4 regions of the Burkholderia sp. NRF60-BP8 genome follow, and region 2 is predicted to be linked to each of the others. Evidence: predicted binding sites of a transcription regulator. Region 2 holds the regulator's gene; each other region holds the start of a gene.
The links. Region 2 encodes FliA, which starts transcription of late flagellar genes. Its sites were predicted from a motif close to CTAAAGTTTNNNNNNNNNNNGCCGNTA; they were not measured.

Region 1: the regulator FliA is predicted to act here: its motif matches at 2,646-2,672, upstream of flgM (flagellar biosynthesis anti-sigma factor FlgM).
Region 3: the regulator FliA is predicted to act here: its motif matches at 1,373-1,399, upstream of WS54_RS18520 (DUF4088 family protein).
Region 4: the regulator FliA is predicted to act here: its motif matches at 2,028-2,054, upstream of fliS (flagellar export chaperone FliS).

The regions. Positions count from the first base shown of each region.
Region 1 covers NZ_CP013373.1:3,264,877-3,268,354, reverse strand. The annotation lists gene WS54_RS28850 (M24 family metallopeptidase) at 1-1,719, shown strand, start outside; gene WS54_RS28845 (flagella synthesis protein FlgN) at 1,769-2,209, opposite strand; gene flgM (flagellar biosynthesis anti-sigma factor FlgM) at 2,287-2,616, opposite strand; gene flgA (flagellar basal body P-ring formation chaperone FlgA) at 2,734-3,478, opposite strand, start outside.
Region 2 covers NZ_CP013373.1:230,481-233,958, forward strand. The annotation lists gene flhF (flagellar biosynthesis protein FlhF) at 1-949, shown strand, start outside; gene WS54_RS14075 (nucleotide-binding protein) at 942-1,760, shown strand; gene WS54_RS14080 (RNA polymerase sigma factor FliA) at 1,783-2,517, shown strand; S-adenosyl-L-homocysteine riboswitch at 2,615-2,734, shown strand; gene ahcY (adenosylhomocysteinase) at 2,767-3,478, shown strand, end outside.
Region 3 covers NZ_CP013373.1:1,117,541-1,121,018, reverse strand. The annotation lists gene WS54_RS18535 (AraC family transcriptional regulator) at 1-122, shown strand, start outside; gene WS54_RS18530 (AzlC family ABC transporter permease) at 249-1,016, shown strand; gene WS54_RS18525 (AzlD domain-containing protein) at 1,013-1,351, shown strand; gene WS54_RS18520 (DUF4088 family protein) at 1,514-2,290, shown strand; gene WS54_RS18515 (hypothetical protein) at 2,419-2,820, opposite strand; gene WS54_RS18510 (RNA-binding S4 domain-containing protein) at 3,087-3,305, shown strand; gene norM (multidrug efflux MATE transporter NorM) at 3,444-3,478, shown strand, end outside.
Region 4 covers NZ_CP013373.1:3,303,939-3,307,416, reverse strand. The annotation lists gene fliF (flagellar basal-body MS-ring/collar protein FliF) at 1-1,305, opposite strand, end outside; gene fliE (flagellar hook-basal body complex protein FliE) at 1,555-1,899, shown strand; gene fliS (flagellar export chaperone FliS) at 2,129-2,563, shown strand; gene WS54_RS29030 (flagellar protein FliT) at 2,560-2,892, shown strand; gene fliK (flagellar hook-length control protein FliK) at 3,052-3,478, shown strand, end outside.

The DNA of each region.
Region 1 (3,478 bases), 390 kb from region 2:
GAATACGTGACCGAGTACCTGCCGCGCAGCAACAACCCGCGCTACGCGGTGTCCGGCTTCGACGGCTCGGCCGGCTGCGGGATCTTCCTGAGCGCGGCGACCGCGCAGGCGCTCGGCGTGCCGCCGTTCGTGCTGTTCGTCGACGGCCGCTATCACTTCCAGGCCGACGAGCAGTGCGATCCGGCGCGCGTGCGGGTGGAGAAGCTCGGCATCGACGTGACGATCTGGCAGGCGATGGCCGACTGGCTGGTCGCGCATGCGAGCCGGCTCGCGCGGGTCGGCTACGACGCGCGGCGGATCAGCGTCGCGCAGCGCGACCGGCTGTTCGATGAGACGCAGGCCGCGTCGCTCGACTGGGCGAGCCTCGCCGATCGCGAGATCGATCGTGCGATCGCGCTGCCGGGCTGGAACGTCGAGCGGCCGATCTTCGAGATCCCTGCAACGGTGACCGGCGTGAGCGTCGCGCAGAACCTCGACGCGCTGAACTGCCGGCTCGCCGCGCATACCGGCGCGGCGGACGGCAAGACGGCGTTCTTCACCTGCGCGTCGGACGATCTCGCGTATCTGCTGAACAGCCGCGGCTATCACATCCCGAATACGTCGTCGCACCTCGGTTTCCTGTTCGCGATCGGCGATCAGGTGGCGCTGTTTTTGCCGGAAGGCTGCGACCGCTGCGAGGTCGCGCTCGATTCGTATCCGGCGCTGCACGTGATCCGCCGCGACGTCGCCGCGCTCGAGCGCTTCCTCGCGCAGTTCGCGGTCGAGCACGTGTGCTATGGCTTCGAATCGGTGAACTGCGCGCTCGTCGACGCGGTGAAACGGGTGTGGCCGCACGCGCGGCACGCCGATTTCAACCCGGTCGAGGCGATGCGCGCGAGCAAGACGTCGGCGGTGCTCGCGCACTTTCGCGACGCGTTCGCGCGCAGCTCCGCGGCGATCGCCGAGACGATGCGCTGGGCGAAGACCGGCGAGCCGGGCGTGCGCCACACCGAGTACGACCTTGCGCGCACGATCAACGACGCGTACGGCGCACGCTCGGCGGTCGCGCTGTCGTTTCCGTCGATCGCGGCGAACGGCGCGAACAGCGCGTTCGCGCATTACACGGCGGCGAGCGCCGACGTCGAGCTGACCGAAGGCGAACTCGTGCTGCTCGACAGCGGCGCGTACTACGAAGCCGGCTTCGCGACGGACTGCACGCGCGTGGTGCTGCGTCGCACGCGGCCGGACACGGTCGCGCAGCCGTGGCAGCGCGAGATATACACGGTCGCGCTGAAGGCCTGCATCAAGGGGCTCGTCGCGCGCTTTCCGGCAAGCGCGACGGGCGGCGACGTCGATGCGCTGGTGCGGCAGGTGTGTCGCGATCATGGCTACGATTTCGGCCACGGTACCGGGCACGGCGTCGGGATTCACGTCCACGAGGGCGGCGTGCGATTCGCGCCGGGCGCGCGGTACGGGCTGGTGCCGAATGCGGTGATTTCGGTCGAGCCGGGCATCTACCTTCCGGGCAAGGGCGGCGTGCGGATCGAGAACATCGTGATCGTGCGGCCGGACGACGCGCAGCCGGGCACCGTGACGTTCGAGAACGTCGTGACGGTCGGCTACGACTGGGATCTGATCGATCTCGACCTGCTGGACGACGCCGAGCGCGCGTATCTGCGCGACTACGAGCGGCTGTGCGCGGAGCGCGGCACGCAGGTCACCGCGTGTCCGCTGTTGTAACGACGGGGGAGGCAGGGGCGCGGCCGCCGGGCGGCCGCGCGGCGCGACGTCAGCGCGTCAGCGCCGAGACGCGTCCGTCGGGGCCGTACACGCCGGCCGGCGCGGGCGCCGAGCGCAGCACCGCGAGCGCGCGCTCGTTGTAGTCTATCCGGATCCGGATCAGCATCCCGTTGTTCGCATTGGCTTGGCGCGCGCGTTCGGCGGCCTGTTGCAGCAGTTGCCAGCGGCCCGCGAGGCGTGCATCGCGCTCGGCCGCCTGGTCCATGCCTTTCTTGCCGGCCGGAAAGCCGAGCGCGGAAAGCTGCGTGTCGCGCGTGCGTTCGAGCTGCGCGAGCCGGTCGATCAGCGCGCTTTTCTTCTCGACGATCCCGGGCAGCATCTCGAGCGGCTCGGCCGTCGTCAGCGCCTTTTCCTCGTAGACGAGCAGGGACGCGAACGCTTCGACCGTCGCGTGTTCGTCGTTGACCGTGGCCAGCAGCTCTTCTCTCATCGCGTCATGCTCGTCGCGCCGGTGCGTGCAGTGCTGCGCGCGCCGGCAAACCGGGTGAACCGGCCACGAGGCCGGGATTAGCTGCCCTGCGGGCGCTGCTGCTGCAGCAGTTCGCGGGCGGTGTTCAATACGCCGTCGGCAATCTTGTTCGCGTCGATCGTCAGCGTGCCGTTGTTCAGCGCGTCCTTGATCGACTGGACCAGGCCCGTGTCGATATCGGCGTCGCCCGACGCGGATACCGAACGCAGCTGGCCCGACAGACCCGACAGGTTCACGGTCGTGTCGCCGCCGGTCGATCCAGCGTCGGCTGCCTGCCCGGACGACTGGGCCGTGCCGGACTGCGCACGGGCCGCGCCGGTGCCGGTCGGCGCGAGGGGGCTCGGTTTCGGAGTGGAATCGATCTTCACGATGGGTTTCCTGTACGGTTTGACCCAGATAACGGCCGGGTCGGCCCGAACTTTAGCATCGCGCGCCCGAAATGCTCCGAATAAACAATTCTTTACATTCTTGCGGCAGATCCGTCCCTACAGCGGAATTTCGACGGTGCCGGCGTCCTTGACGATTGCCGTGACGATCTGCCCGGCCGCCATCCGCACCCGCACCGACTGGCCCGGCGCCGCATTCGCGAGCGCGCTGCCCTCCGCCGAAATCGTGAAGCCGGGGCCGGCCGCGACGACCCGCACCGTCTGGCCGGCCGACACCGACGCGGCGCTCTTCAGCATGTCCTGCCGCAGCGGCAGGCCGGCCGAGATGCGCGCGAGGGCGGTCGCGCCGATCGCCTGCGCCGGATCGGTGATCACCGCGAGCGGCAGCACCGTCAGGTCGCCGTCGCGCGCGACGAGGTCGGCCGCGGACAGCGGCTCGCCGGGCGCGATCTGGCGCGCGGCGACGTAATAGGTGGCCTGCACGGCGACCTTCGCCTGCAGGTAGACGGTCCACGGCCGCTCGCCCGCGCAGCGCACGCCGACCGTCGTGCGGCCCCACAGGCGCGCGCCGGTCGGCAGGAACGGTTCGAGCGTCGTGCACGCGGCGAGCCCGCGCGGAAAGGCGGTCGTGACGGTCGCGGTGGTCTTGCCGGGCAGGCCGGCGATCTGCTGCTGCAGGAACGCGAGCGCCGCGCGCCGGATCGTTTCGGGGTCTTGCCGGCCGGGCGGCGTCGGCTGTGCCGTGGGCTCGGCCGCCGCCGGTGCACGCGGGGCCGGCGCGGATGAAGCGGCGCGCGCCGCGGCGATGCGGGCGGCAAGCGCCTGCCGGGGGGGCGACGCGGAT
Region 2 (3,478 bases):
CGGGATGATGGCGGAGCAGTTCGACAGCCTGATGTGGCACGACCGCCAGCGTCGCAGCGCCGTTCACGGCGCGCTGACGAAGCACCTGTTCGCGGCCGGCTTCTCCGCGCAGCTCGTGCGGATGCTGGTCGACAACCTGCCGTCCGGCGACGGCGCGCAGACTTTCGAGCAGGCCGCCGAATGGGCGCAGTCGGTGCTCGCGTCGAACCTGCCGGTGCTCGACAGCGAGGACGCGCTGATGGAGCGCGGCGGCGTGTTCGCGCTGATGGGGCCGACGGGCGTCGGCAAGACGACCACCACCGCGAAGCTGGCGGCGCGCTGCGTGATGCGCTTCGGCGCGAGCAAGGTCGCGCTGCTGACCACCGACAGCTACCGGATCGGCGGCCACGAGCAACTGCGCATCTTCGGCAAGATTCTCGGCGTGCCGGTTCACGCGGTGAAGGATGCGGGCGACCTCGCGCTCGCGCTGTCCGAGTTGCGCAACAAGCATATCGTGCTGATCGACACGATCGGCATGAGCCAGCGCGACCGCGCGGTGTCCGACCAGATCGCGATGCTGCACGGCGCGAACGCGCCGGTGCAGCGCCTGCTGCTGCTGAACGCGACGAGCCACGGCGACACGCTGAACGAAGTCGTGCAGGCGTACCGCAGCGCGGGCGAGCATCCGAACCTGGCCGGTTGCATTCTCACGAAGCTCGACGAGGCGACCCACCTCGGCGGCGTGCTCGACACGGTGATCCGCTACAAGCTGCCGGTCCACTACGTGTCGACCGGCCAGAAGGTGCCGGAGAACCTGTACGTCGCATCGACCCGATTCCTGCTGAAGAGCGCGTTCTGTGTGCCGCGCGACGGCTCGCCCTTCGTGCCGCAAGACGAGGACATGCCGACGCTGCTTTCCGCACTGACCGCACGTTCCACCGCCGAGCTGCACGAGGTGCGATTTGGATAAACGGATCATCGACCAGGCAGAAGGGCTGCGGCGCCTGCTGGCCGGGCGCGCGTCGCGCATCGTCGCGGTGACGGGCGGCCCGGCGGGCGTCGGCTGCACGTCCACCGTGGTGAACCTCGCGGCGGCGCTCGCGTCGCTCGGCAAGGACGTGCTCGTCGTCGACGAGCGCGCCGACGTGCATTCGGCCAGCGCGACGCTCGCCGGCGCGTGGCTGCGCGACGGCGAACGCACGCGGGTGGCGGCCGGCTTCGGCCTGTGCGGCGCCGCGCGGCTCGCGCGCGCCGGCTACAGCGACGCGCAACTGAGCGACTTCATCGACGGCCCGGCCGACATCGTCCTCGTCGACGCGCAGCTCGGCGCCGACGGCTCGTTCTCGGCGCTCGCGCGCGAAGCCCACGACGTGCTGGTCGTCACGCGGGTCGCCGCGCAGGCGATCACCGAGGCGTACGCGTGCATGAAGCGGCTGCATTTCGCGCACGCGTTCGCGCAGTTCCGCGTGCTGACCAACCAGGTCGGCAGCCACGCGGACGCGAAGACGGCCTTCGACAATCTCGCGGGCGTCGCGAGCCGCTACCTGACCGTATCGATCGCCGACGCGGGCTGCGTGAGCGCCGATCCGCTCGTCGAGCACGCCCGCGAACTGATGCATGCGGTGGTCGACGCGTTCCCGTCGTCGGCTGCCGCGCGCGACTACCGGCAGATTGCCGCCGACCTGTTGTACTGGCCGATGCGCCCGCGTTCGGGCGCGGGCCGCGCGGTCCACGCCGGCGGCAAGCCGTCGTACGAGGCGGGCGCGGCACACGCCGCGTGAGCGCCACCCGAAGGAGGGAGCCATGATGTACAACGCTCAAGGAAAGATGTCCCAGGCCGACGTGCTCGCGCAATACGCGCCGCTCGTGCGCCGCCTCGGGCTGCAGCTCGTCGCGAAGATGCCGGCGAGTGTCGATCTCGACGACCTGATCCAGGCCGGCATGATCGGCCTGATGGACGCGGCCGGCCGCTACAAGGAAGACCAGGGCGCGCAGTTCGAGACCTACGCGACGCAGCGCATCCGCGGCGCGATGCTCGACGAGCTGCGCAGCAACGACTGGCTGCCGCGCAGCCTGCGCAAGACGTCGCGCGAGGTCGAGCACGCGGTGCACCAGGTCGAGCAGCACCTCGGCCGCTCGGCGAGCGAGACCGAGATCGCGCAGCACCTGAACATGCCGCTCGACGAATACCAGGGGATGCTGCAGGACCTGCACGGCAGCCAGCTCATCTACTACGAGGATTTCGACCGCGCCGCCGACGACGAGCCGTTTCTCGACCGCTATCGCGTCGATCACGCCGATCCGCTGTCGGCGTTGCTCGACGAGCACCTGCGCGAGGCGCTCGTCGAGGCGATCGAGCGGCTGCCGGAGCGCGAGAAGCTGCTGATGTCGCTGTACTACGAACGGGGTCTGAATCTGCGCGAGATCGGCGCGGTCCTCGAGGTGAGCGAATCGCGCGTGTGCCAGTTGCACAGCCAGGCCGTTGCGCGCCTGCGTGCGCGGCTGCGCGAACAGGCGTGGGTCGGCGCGGAGTCCTGACCCTTTGGAACGGCCGCGCGCGCCGACGCCGCGCGCCCGTGCCGCGGTTGCTCGGCGCTTGCGCATTTCGCGCGCCGATTTGCTACAATCCCCTCCGTTTTCCGAGGAGCGTTGCGACGGACCATCCAGCGTCCGCCAGGCTCGGAAGGCTTCACCAAGCAGCCGTGCAGCGATTTTTTCGCTGCCGGCCCCGCTTCCTGAACGGCGCTCACGTCACCAATCTAGAAACTTTTTAGAAAGGAGGGCGTGATGAACGCCATTATCGATTCCAAGGCTTCCCACGATTACGTCGTCGCCGACATGGCGCTGGCCGGCTGGGGCCGCAAGGAACTGAACATCGCCGAGACCGAAATGCCGGGCCTCGTGCAGATCCGCGACGAATACAAGGCGCAGCAGCCGCTGAAGGGCGCGCGCATTGCCGGTTCGCTGCACATGACGATCCAGACGGGCGTGCTGATCGAGACGCTGAAGGCGCTCGGCGCGGACGTGCGCTGGGCGTCGTGCAACATCTTCTCGACCCAGGATCACGCGGCGGCCGCGATCGTCGAAGCCGGCACGCCGGTGTTCGCGTTCAAGGGCGAATCGCTCGACGAATACTGGGAGTTCTCGCACCGCATCTTCGAATGGCCGAACGGCGAATTCGCGAACATGATCCTGGATGACGGCGGCGATGCCACGCTGCTGCTGATCCTCGGCTCGAAGGCCGAGAAGGACCGTTCGGTGATCGCGAAGCCGACCAACGAGGAAGAAGTCGCGCTGTACAAGTCGATCGCGGCGCACCTCGACGTCGACGCGAACTGGTACTCGAAGCGCCTCGCGCACATCAAGGGCGTGACCGAAGAAACCACGACCGGCGTGCATCGCCTGTACCAGATGGAAAAGGACGGCCGCCTGCCGTTCCCGGCGTTCAACGTGAACGATTCGGTCACGAAGTCGAAGTTCGACAACCTGTACGGCTGCC
Region 3 (3,478 bases), 890 kb from region 2:
TGCGCGCGGGCATCCCCGTCGCCGATGTCGCGGCGGCCAGCGGCTTCGTCGACCAGAGCCACTTCACGCGGCATTTCAAACGGATGTTCGGCGTGCCGCCCGGGCGCTGGCAGGCAAGCTGACGCGCGGCTTCCCGCAACCGTCGGCCGCGCCCGCGCCCCGCGCCGGCCGACACGCGAACCGGCGCCGCTGCGGCGGGCGCAAGAACATACAAGCCGGCTCGCCACCGGCCCGCTATCCTCCCCCTCATGGAGGAGCGCTTCTTGAACGAGACACCCGCATCGCCCCCGCGCCGCCCGCTCAACGAATGGCTCGACGGCGCACGCGACACGATTCCGATGATGATCGGCGCAGCACCGTTCGGCGTGATTTTCGGCACGCTCGTCGGCGGCGGCCCGCTCGCCGCCTGGCACGGCGCGCTGATGTCGCTCGCGGTGTTCGCGGGCTCCGCGCAGTTCATCGCGCTCGGCCTGATCGCCGGCAGCGCGAGTTTCGCCGTCGTGCTCGCCACGACGCTGATCGTGAACCTGCGCCACCTGCTGTACAGCGCGACGCTCGCGCCCTATGTCGCCCACCTGCCGCTGCGCTGGCGCGCGACGCTCGGCGCGTTGATGACCGACGAGGTATTCGCGGTCGCCTACGGACACTACCGGCACTACCCGCCCGGTACGATCGGCCCCCACTACTTTTTCGGCTCCGGGCTCGCGATGTACCTGAACTGGCAGGTCTGGACGCTCGCGGGCATCGGCTTCGGCACGGCATTCCCGGGCCTGCAGTCGCTCGGCCTCGATTTCGCGATGGCGGCGACCTTCATCGCGATCGTCGTCCCGCAGCTCGGCACGCTGCGCTACTTCTCGGCGGCCGCCACGGCCGGCACGCTCGCGTACTTCTGGCAGGGCTGGCCGTACAAGCTCGGGCTACTCGGCGCGGTCGCCGCCGGCGTCGCGGTCGGCGTCGCGCTCACGCTGCTGCACGATCGCACGCGCGCCGGCTCCCGCCCGGAGGCGGCATCGTGAGTTACGCGCTGCTGATCCTCGGGATGGCCGTCATCACGTATGCGATCCGCTCGACGCTGTTCCTGTTCGGCGAGCGGCTGGCGTTCCCGCCGCTCGTGCGGACCGCGCTCGGCTTCGTGCCGGTCACCGTGCTGACCGCGATCATCGTACCGATGACCGTCTCGCCGCACGGCGGCACGGCCGAGCTGACCTGGCGAAACCCGCAGCTCGTCGGCGCGCTCGCGGCCGTGCTCGTATCGGCCGCGACCCGCCGCCCGCTCGTGACGATCGCCGCCGGGCTCGCGGTGTTCTTCCTGTGGCAAGGGGTCGTACTGCCGCACTGGCCGCCCGCCTGAGCGCGGGCTGCGTCGCGCGCGCTCAAGTTTCCGCCCGGTGCGCCGATATAGGAGAGGAAGACCCGCCACCGGCCCCGGCGCGCATCGGTCGATCGACGCCGTGCCCCGTTCCCGGTGCGCCGCGCCGGCGCCGGCTTGCGCGGGCCGCCATCGAGACGATTCATGGGCCAGATCACCCTTTCCCTCAAGGACGACACGCTCGAGTCCCTGCGCAAGGACTACGATGCGTTCGTCCGCGTGTCGCTGAAACTCGACCCGCAATTCGCGACGCCGTCGTTCGAGGATTTCCTGCGCGCCAAGCTGCTCGACAACATGGTGCCGCTGACCGAGCACGCCGTGCAGCGGATGCTGCAGGGCGGCCAGTACGCGTGGGCCAAGCGCACGCTCGACAAGGAATTTCCGGACGTCGTCGCGATCCTGATGCGGCAGGCCGGCGAATTCGGCTTCGGCTTCGCGTCGCGCTCCGAATGGACCCCCGACGAACTCGCGAAAGCATGTCGCGACTGGGCGAAGGCGATCGTCGCCGAAGCGCAGGGCGACGCGTCGCTGATCGACCCGCTCGCGTCGCAGATCAAGAGCGCGGCGCAGGACATCCAGACGCTCGAGGAACTGATGCAGACACCTGCGTGGCGGCTCGCGGAATCGCTGCGGCAGCGGATCTACGAGGCCAAGCTCGCGTGCGAGATGAGCGTCGGCAGCACCGCACGCGACAAGCTCGGCGAACTGCGCGGGCTGCTGCGGCTCGGGCTCGCGCACGGCTCGTTCCAGAAGCAGGAAGCGCAGCAGATCATGGAATACCTGCGGCTGCTGAAGCCGGAGATCTTCGTCGAGGAACCGTACGACGTCTTCGCGCGCCTGGCCGCCTGGCTTCGCAGCGTGTTCACGCCGGCCGTCGCACGGCCGGCCCAGGGACAGGGGCAAGGCCAGCGCCGGCCCTGACCGCGCTCGTCCCGCGCAACGCATCCCCCCACGAAAACGGCCCGGTCGCGCGAAGCGAACCGGGCCGCCTGACGATTGCCGTCGCGACGCGCCGCTCCAGGCGCGCGTCGCGACGGCGTCGGACACGCTTACTGCGTGGCGCCCTGCGCCGATGCACCGCCCTGCGCGCCGACCGATGCGCCGCCTTCGGTCGCCTCGTCGGCCTTCGCCTTGGCCGAGCCCGCATGGCCCTTGGCCGACTTCGCCGCATGCTTCGTATGCTTCTTGGCCGAATGAACGGCCGACGACGTCGTATCCTTCGCGCCATCGGCCGCCGCGCCGACCGCATCGGTCGCACCGCCCGTCGCATTGCCCGACGCGTTCGCGCCGGCGCCGCCCTGCGCGCCCGCACCGACACCCGCCGCCGGCGTCTGCGCCTGCACGCCGGCGCCGGCTGCGCCTTGCGCCGTCGTGCCCGTCTGGGCGAATGCGGCCGAAGTGGCGAACGCCGTCAGCGCGGCACCGATCAGCATCGTACGAATCTTGGACATGGCAATTCTCCTCAAGAAGTTGTGCGTCCGGACCGCAGCGATGCGGCCCGTCGCGTCCCCGCCGCAACACGCAGCAGGTACGACAGAAGACCGGCCGCCCGCACGGCCGGTTCGCGAATCTCTCAGACTGTTACCCACCGTTTCATTTGCTGACGAATCGCTCACAGTCCTTTACATCCGCCGGCGGCCGCCCGCGCTCGCGTGCGGGCGCGCGGTGCCGTATGATGCGGAGCGTTTCCTCCCGCGCGTAGCGCCCCTTCCTCGTCATGCCCAATCTGGATTTCACGCTGACCGGCGAATACGTCGAGCTGCACAACCTTCTCAAGATCACCGGTCTCGCGGACAGCGGCGGCACCGCGAAGCTGATCGTCGCGTCCGGCGCCGTGAAAGTGGACGGCGCGATCGAGCTTCGCAAGACCTGCAAGATCCGCGCGGGCCAGGTCGTGCTGCTCGGCGACACGCGCATCGCGGTACGCGAGGCCTAGCGCTCGCGGGGGTTCCCCCTGCCCGCGACATGGCCATCGGCGCGCGCGTTCGACACGGTACGAATAAAGCCGTAAGCTAGCCGTCTCTCAAAATAAATACATATAGCGCGGGCCCGCACCCGCGCGAGCGCCCATTCCATGTCGCATTCCGGTCTTACGAGGACGGCCGCCGC
Region 4 (3,478 bases), 350 kb from region 2:
GACCTGCGCGAGCTTCGCGGGCGGCAGCGGCTGCATCGTCACGTGGCCCTTCGCGTCGGCGACCGGCTGGTAGTTGACGACGACCGCGACCGACAGCCGCTTCACGCTGCCCATCGGCTGTTCGGTATGGCGGATCGTCTTGTCGAGCTCGTAGTTGGTCGTCTGGTCCTTGCGGTCGCTGACCGGCGTCGTCTGCGGCGCGTTCTGGCCGTTGCCGGCGACGATCGGCGCGGAAGCCGGCTGCGGCGGCGTGTTCGACAGCGCGCCCGGCACGCCCGACGCGCCGCCTTGCGCGAGTTCGGTCGCACTGCTGGTCTGCTGGCTGCGGATCGCGGCCTGCTGCGGCGTGCCGTTCGGGCCGTAGCTTTCCGACGTCTGCTCGATCTTCGAGAAATCGAGATCCGCGCTGACCTGCGAACGCGCGTTGCCGGCGCCGAAGATCGGCGCGAGGATCGCGTCGATGCGCTTCTGCGTGTTGTGCTCGACCTGCTGCACGTACTTGAGCTGGCTCGCGTCGAGGCCGGAAGCGGATGCGGTCTGGGTCAGCAGGTTGCCGTCCTGGTCGACGATCGTCACGTTCTTCGCCGGCATGTCGGGCACGCCGGACGACACCATCCGCGTGATCGCCTGCACCTGGCCCTCGTCGAGCACGCGGCCCGGGTAGAGGTCGACGAACACCGACGCGCTCGGCGCTTCCTTGTCGCGCACGAACACCGACGGCTTCGGGATCGCGAGATGCACGCGCGCGCCGCGCACGGCGTTGATCGATTCGATGGTGCGCTGCAGCTCGCCTTCGAGCGCGCGCTGGTAGTTGATCTGCTCGGCGAACTGGCTGATGCCGAATTTCTGGTTGTCCATCAGCTCGAAGCCGACCGAGCCGCCCTTCGGCAGCCCCATCGCGGCGAGCTTCAGCCGCGTTTCGTGCACCTGGTTCGACGGCACGAGGATCGCGCCGCCGGCATCGGCGAACTTGTACGGCACGTTTGCCTGCTGGAGCGCGGCAATGATCGCGCCGCCGTCGCGGTCCGACAGGTTGCTGTACAGCACGCGGTAGTCGGGCGCCCGGCTCCACAGCACGAGCGCGGTGATCGCGGCGATCGCGAACGCGACGGCGATCACGAACGGCAGCTTCGGGTTGCCCTTCATCCGCGAGATGCCGGGAATGCGTTCGGCGAAGCCGCCCAGCCCGAAGTCCGCGCCTGCGCCGCCCGCGCCCGGCAACGCGGCGGCCGCGGCGGCGCCGGGCGCCGGGCTGAGGCCCGCGCGGGCGTCTGGGTTGATCAGCGAGTTGGCCTGCGAATCCATGCGTCGAGTTTCTCCGGAGCGGGGCGACTGAGCTCGCTCGGGCGAGCGGGCGGACAATGACACGATGCGATTATCGTGACCCGCGGCGCACTCCGATCGACCGAAAAGAGCGGGGTTTCCCCCGTACTTTCTCGGCTTTGACGCGCGCCGCGCTGCTATCCTTTTTCGCGATCCGGCATGGTGCGCGTGGTGCGGCGCCGGCGGAAACGCCCGGCGCGTCCGGGTCACTTCTCTAGGTCTGGGGACAGCATGACTGCGAACGTCAGCGGAATCGGTTCGGTGTTGCAACAGATGCAGTCGATGGCCGCGCAGGCGTCCGGCGGCGTCGCGAGCCCGACGGCGGCGCTGGCCGGCTCGGGCGCGGCGACGGCCGGCACGTTCGCGAGCGCGATGAAGGCGTCGCTCGACAAGATCAGCGGCGACCAGCAGCGCGCGCTCGGCGAGGCGAAGGCGTTCGAGGTCGGCGCGCCGAACATCTCGCTGAACGACGTGATGGTCGACATGCAGAAAGCCAATATCGGCTTCCAGTTCGGGCTCCAGGTCCGCAACAAGCTAGTGAGCGCTTACAACGACATCATGCAGATGTCGGTGTGAGGCGACGGGCATCCGGGGGCGGCTATCCGACGACGGGCATCCGGGGGCGGCCTTCCGACGACGGTCCGGCGCTTGCGGAACGGAGCCAACGGGCCGGCGACGCTGGCCCGCCGGCAGCCCCGGCGCACCTAAAGCTTTTCAAATCCCTTCCGATAACTCCGGTGAAGGCCGCGCCGTGCGACGCACGGCGGCGGCTCCCGCATAGCCAAGGCAAATAAAGGAGAAGCGCATGTTTTCCCCAGGACACGCTGGAGCCAGTGCGTACGCGCGTGTCGGCGTCGAGACCGGGGTGATGGGCGCCTCCCCGCATCGGCTGATCGCGATGCTGTACCAGGGGGCGCGGCAGGCGATCGCGCTGGCGCGCATGCATTTGCAGCAAGACAACGTAGCCGGCCGCGGCGAAGCGATCGGCAAGGCGATCCGGATCGTCGAGAGCGGCCTGCAGGCGTCGCTGAACCGCGACGCGGGCGGCGAGATCGCCGACCGGCTCCATGCGCTGTATGCGTATATCGGCCGGCGCCTGCTGGAAGCGAACGCGCAGGCGAGCGACGCGATGCTGGTCGAGGTCGACGGCTTGCTCGCGACGCTCGAGGAAGCATGGACGGGCATCGCCCCGGAAGTCGCGCGGATGGCCGCGCAACAGGCAGCGGAAGCATCACGATGAATCACAAGGCCGAATACTTCGCGCGTTACGAGGCGCTCGCCGCCGTGTCGAGCCGGATGCTCTGCGCCGCGCGCGGCGCCGACTGGAACGCGTTGCCGGAGTTGCAGGCCGAATTCATGCAGCTCGTGGACGGATTGAAGGAGGCCGATCCGGGCGTCGCGCTCGACGAATCGGATCTCGGCCGCAAGCTCGACCTGATCCGCCGCATCCTGGCCGACGACGCCGCGATCCGCGATCTCGTGAGCCCGGACGTCGCGCGGCTGTCCGCGCTGTTCGAGGCGCGGCGCTCGACCCAGGTATTGACCGATCTCTATCGCGCGCGCGGATAGGGCCGTCGTCCGGAAGACGGGCGCGAGGCGCCCGGGCCCGGTGCCGTACGCGGCGCGCGCCGTTCCCGCGGGCGGCGCCGGTGTGCCGCGCCGGATTCGCAACGATGTGTCGGTCCGTTTGCCCACGCAAACGGACCCCAAGGTGAGCAGGCTCCGATCATGACCGGTATCGACTCCGTTGCGGCCGCGCTGCTGGCGAGCCGCCTCGACAGCTTGCTGACCGGCACCGTATCGGCGCCCGCCGGCGGCGGCGCGACCTCGCAGGTCGGCACGCCGGGCGCCGGCGCGTCGTCCTCGCCGTCGGCCGGCAGTCCGCCCGCCGCGCCGCCGGCTTCCACGCAGACCGCGCTGTCCGAGGTCGGGCGCGCGCTCGACGCGATTTCGCGCTCGGGCGGCGATGCGACGCCGGCGATCGTCGGTCGGCTGCCGCTGCTGGCCGATCCCGCCGTGCTGCTCGCCGATACGCCCGCGCCGGCGCGCGTGCCGGCTGCGTCCAGTCCCGCGGCGTCCTCTACGCCCGCTTCCGCCGAAGCGTCGTCCACCGCGGCGGCGCGCGAGGCGGCCGCGCCGCCGCCGGTCGCGGCGT